Regions from separate parts of the Nocardioides dilutus genome, predicted to be linked through region 2. Evidence: predicted binding sites of a transcription regulator. Region 2 holds the regulator's gene; the other holds the start of a gene.
The links. Region 2 encodes HrcA, which represses chaperone genes, less so after heat shock. Its sites were predicted from a motif close to TTGGCACTCGNNNNNNNCGAGTGCCAA; they were not measured.
Positions count from the first base shown of each region.

Region 1: a site for HrcA is predicted at 1,330-1,356, ahead of groES (co-chaperone GroES). Genes of this name have one in related genera too.

Region 1 covers NZ_BAAGYA010000001.1:1,572,670-1,574,867, reverse strand. The annotation lists gene groL (chaperonin GroEL) at 1-813, opposite strand, end outside; gene groES (co-chaperone GroES) at 949-1,242, opposite strand; gene ACYVC6_RS07690 (class I SAM-dependent methyltransferase) at 1,392-2,198, shown strand, end outside.
Region 2 covers NZ_BAAGYA010000002.1:1,232,349-1,234,546, forward strand. The annotation lists gene ACYVC6_RS15600 (MBL fold metallo-hydrolase) at 1-704, opposite strand, end outside; gene hrcA (heat-inducible transcriptional repressor HrcA) at 764-1,771, shown strand; gene dnaJ (molecular chaperone DnaJ) at 1,861-2,198, shown strand, end outside.

The sequences.
Region 1 (2,198 bases), on a different contig from region 2:
GGCGTTGAACGTGCCGCGGATCTTGTTGACGACCAGGGTCGACAGCGCCTCACCCTCGACGTCCTCGGCCAGGATGAACAGCGGCTTGCCGGCGGCGATGACCTTCTCCAGCAGCGGCAGCAGGTCGGCCACCGCGGAGATCTTCCCCTGGTGGAGGAGGATGTAGGGGTCCTCGAGGACGGCCTCCATCCGCTCCGGGTCGCTGACGAAGTAGGCCGAGATGTAGCCCTTGTCGAACTGCATGCCCTCGGTGAAGTCGAGCTCGGTGCCCATGGTGTTGGACTCCTCGACGGTGATCACGCCGTCCTTGCCCACCTTGTCGAAGGCCTCGGCGAGCAGCTCGCCGATGTGGCTGTCGCGGCTCGAGATCGTGGCGACCGAGGCCATGTCCTCACGCGACTCGACCTCGCGGGCGATCTTGAGCAGCTCGTCGCTGACCGCGCTGGCTGCCGCGTCCATGCCGCGCTTCATCGCCATCGGGTTGGCACCCGCGGCCACCGCGCGCAGGCCCTCGTGGACCATCGCCTGGGCCAGGACCGTCGCGGTGGTGGTGCCGTCACCCGCGATGTCGTTGGTCTTGGTGGCGACCTCCTTGCACAGCTGGGCGCCGAGGTTCTCGAACGGGTCGTCCAGCTCGATCTCACGCGCGACGGTCACGCCGTCGTTGGTGATGGTCGGCGCGCCCCACTTCTTGTCCAGCACGACGTAGCGGCCCTTGGGGCCGAGCGTCACCTTCACGGCGTTCGCCAGGGCGTCGACGCCCCGCTCGAGCGCGCGACGGGCGTGCTCGTCGAACTCCAGGATCTTCGGCATTGCTCTCCTTCAGTGGTTCACGGATCTCGGTGCTGGGGACAGCTCCGGTAGTACGTCACGCGGGGCCGTACGCCGGTCGGCGCACGACCCCACGTGGTCGATCGGGTGGCGGTTATGCCGGCTGGTCCGGCAGGGTCAGCCGATCTTGGCGAGGACGTCGCGCGCGGAGAGGATGAGGTATTCCTCGCCGCCGTGCTTGACCTCGGTGCCGCCGTACTTGCTGTAGATGACCTTGTCGCCGACGCTCACGTCGAGCGGGACACGGTTGCCGTTGTCGTCAATGCGACCCGGGCCGATCGCCACGACCTCGCCCTCCTGGGGCTTCTCCTTGGCGGTGTCCGGGATGACCAGGCCGGAGGCCGTGGTCTGCTCGGCGTCGAGCGGCTTGACGACGATGCGGTCCTCGAGGGGCTGGATGCTGACCGACACGATGTCGACCTCCACTTTCGGGTTCTGGGTGCTTATCGGTGTTTCACGTCAGTTGGCACACCCACTCGGAGAGTGCCAACGTCGAAACTAGCACTCGACCTCACGGAGTGCCAACGGCCCCTCTGACTTGTCTCTGCGAGGATCGCCCGGTGGACCTCGACGCCTTCGCCTGGCTGCTGACCGACGAGGGCCAGCAGGTGCTGGCGTCGGCCGTCGCGCTGGGCCCCGCCGTCGACGACGACCCCCTCGCGGCCCACGAGTCGCTGCGGCGCACCGCGCCCGGGGTGCCGTCGGTGCGGCTCGCCGTCGCCCTCTCCCAGGCCACCTTGAGGCGGGCGGCGGTCGCGAAGTTCGGCGACCTGGCCCCTCGGATGTACTTCACCTCCGAGGGGCTCGAGCAGGCCACGCGGCTGTCGGTCGCGACCCACCGAGCAGCACGGGTCCGCGCCTTCGACGCCAGGTCCGTCATCGACCTCGGCTGCGGCATCGGCGGCGACCTGGTCGCCCTCGCGGCCGCCGGCCTGACCACCGCCGGCGTCGACCTCGACCCGGAGCGGGTCGCGGTCGCCTCGGCCAACCTCGACGCCCTGGGGCTCGGCGGCGCGGTCCAGGTGGCCGACGCGACCAGGCTCGACCTCGCGGGCTTCGACGTGGCGTTCGCCGACCCGGCGCGGCGTACGGCGCGGGGCCGGACCTTCTCGACCGACCACTGGTCGCCGCCCTGGTCCTTCATCGAGTCGCTGCTCACCCGGGACTCCTGCGTCAAGGCCGCGCCCGGCATCCCGCACGCACTGGTGCCCGACGACGTCGAGGCGGAGTGGGTCAGCGACCGTGGCGAGGTCAAGGAAGCCGCGCTGTGGTCCGGCCGGCTGGCGACCTGCGCCCGCCGGGCGACCGTCATCGGCGACGGCGGCCTGGCCACGCTGACCGACGAGGACGACCCGGGCGCCCCGGTC
Region 2 (2,198 bases):
CCGATGGCATTGCGCTGCTCCTCGACGAAGTCCCGGCCCACGGGAGCGCCGTGCCCCGGCACGACGACGCTCGCGGCGGTGGTCAGCCCCAGCACGATGTCGAGGCTGAGCGGCCACTCCATCGGGTAGCAGTCATCACCGAAGCCGGGAACGCCCTGGCGCGCCATGGACTCCTCGACGAGGTCGCCGGCGAGGAGGACATCCGCGTCCGGGACCCGCACGACCAGGTCGCCGGCGGTGTGACCGCGGCCGGGATGGACGAGCTCGACCAGCCGGTCGCCCAGGTCGAGTGCGACGGCCGAGGAGAAGGTGGTCTCGGCGGGCACGATCTCGGTCGTCTGCACCTCGTCGCGGTGCGGGTCGCCGCGATTGTCGTCCTCGTCGTAGAGCGTCTTGACCCGCTCGCCGGCGGCCAGCGTCCGCGCGGCCGCGACCTCGTGGGCGTGGATCGGGACCGGTCCGTAGGCTGCCCGGAACGCGCCGTTGCCGAAGGTGTGGTCGAAGTGCTCGTGGGTGTTGACCACGGCCCGGACCTCGCCGGCGCCGAGGCGGCGTACGTCGTCGACGACCGCCCGCGCCGCGAGGTCGGACGCATGGGTGTCGACGACCAGCAGCCCGTCGGCGCCGCCGACCAGCGTGACGTTGACGTCGAACCAGTCGTATCTCGCGACCCAGACCCGGTCCGCGACCTCGGTGAACGTCACCCGGTGGAGCGTACGTCGTAGGATTGGCACTCCGTAGATCCGAGTGCCAGGAGGTGGCCGTGCAGGAGGACCGCAAGCTCGCCGTCCTGCGCGCGATCGTGGAGGACTACGTCGCCACCGAGGAGCCCGTGGGCTCCAAGGCGCTCGTCGAGCGGCACCGGCTGGGCGTCAGCCCGGCAACCGTCCGCAACGACATGGCGACCCTCGAGGACGAGGGCTACATCACCCAGCCGCACACCAGCGCCGGTCGCGTGCCCACCGACAAGGGCTACCGGCTGTTCGTCGACCGGCTGACCACGGTCAAGCCGATGAGCCCTGCCGAGAAGCGGGCCATCTCCACCTTCCTCGACGGCGCGGTCGACCTCGACGACGTCGTGACGCGGTCGGTGCGGCTGCTGTCCCAGCTGACCCGCCAGGTCGCGGTGGTCCAGTACCCGACGCTCTCCAGGTCCACCGTGCGTCACGTCGAGCTGGTGGCCCTGGCCCCGACCCGGCTCCTCGTCGTGCTGATCCTGAGCTCGGGACGGGTCGAGCAGCGCGTGGTCGAGGTCGCCGGGCCGCTGACCGACGAGGTCCTCGCCGACCTGCGCACCGTGATCGGCCGCGCGGCCACCGGCGAGGTCATCGCCGACGCGGTGAGCGCGCTCCGCGGCCTCCAGTCCGCAGACCCGACCACCGCCGTCGTGGTCGACGTGCTGGTCGACGCCATGGTCGACCACCGCTCCGACGAGCGGATCGCCGTGGGTGGCACCGCCAACCTGGCGCGCTACGGCGACCACTTCGACTCCGCCGTACGCCCGCTGCTCGAGGCGCTCGAGGAGCACGTCGTGCTGCTCAAGCTGCTCGGTGAGGCGACCGAGGGCGGCACCGTCACCGTCCGGATCGGGCACGAGGGCCCCTACGAGGAGCTGTCGTCCACCTCGGTGGTGGCCACCGGCTACGGCCCGCACGACGAGGCCGTCGCCACGCTGGGCATCGTCGGACCGACCCGCATGGACTACCCCGGCACGATGGCGGCGGTGCGTGCTGTGGCCCGTTATGTCTCCCGCCTCCTCGACGAGGCCTGACCCACCAGCCCGAACCCCAGCCCGAACCCCAGCCCGAACCCCAGCCCCAACCCGAGCCCGAACCCCAGCCTGAAACCGGAAGGACACGAGTGAGCCAGGACCTGTACGACCTCCTGGGTGTCGCCCGCGACGCGGACCCCGACACCATCAAGAAGGCCTACAGACGACTCGCGCGCCAGCTGCACCCCGACGTCAACCCCGACCCGGAGACGCAGGAGCGCTTCAAGGAGGTCTCGCGCGCCTACGAGGTGCTGTCCGACCCCCAGAAGCGTGCTGCCTACGACCGAGGTGGAGATCCGTTCGGCGGCGCCGGCTTCGGCGGCCAGGGCGCCGGCTTCTCGTTCACCGACATCATGGACGCCTTCTTCGGCGGCCAGCCCGGCGCGCAGTCGCGCGGGCCGCGGCCACGCGTACGACGCGGGCAGGA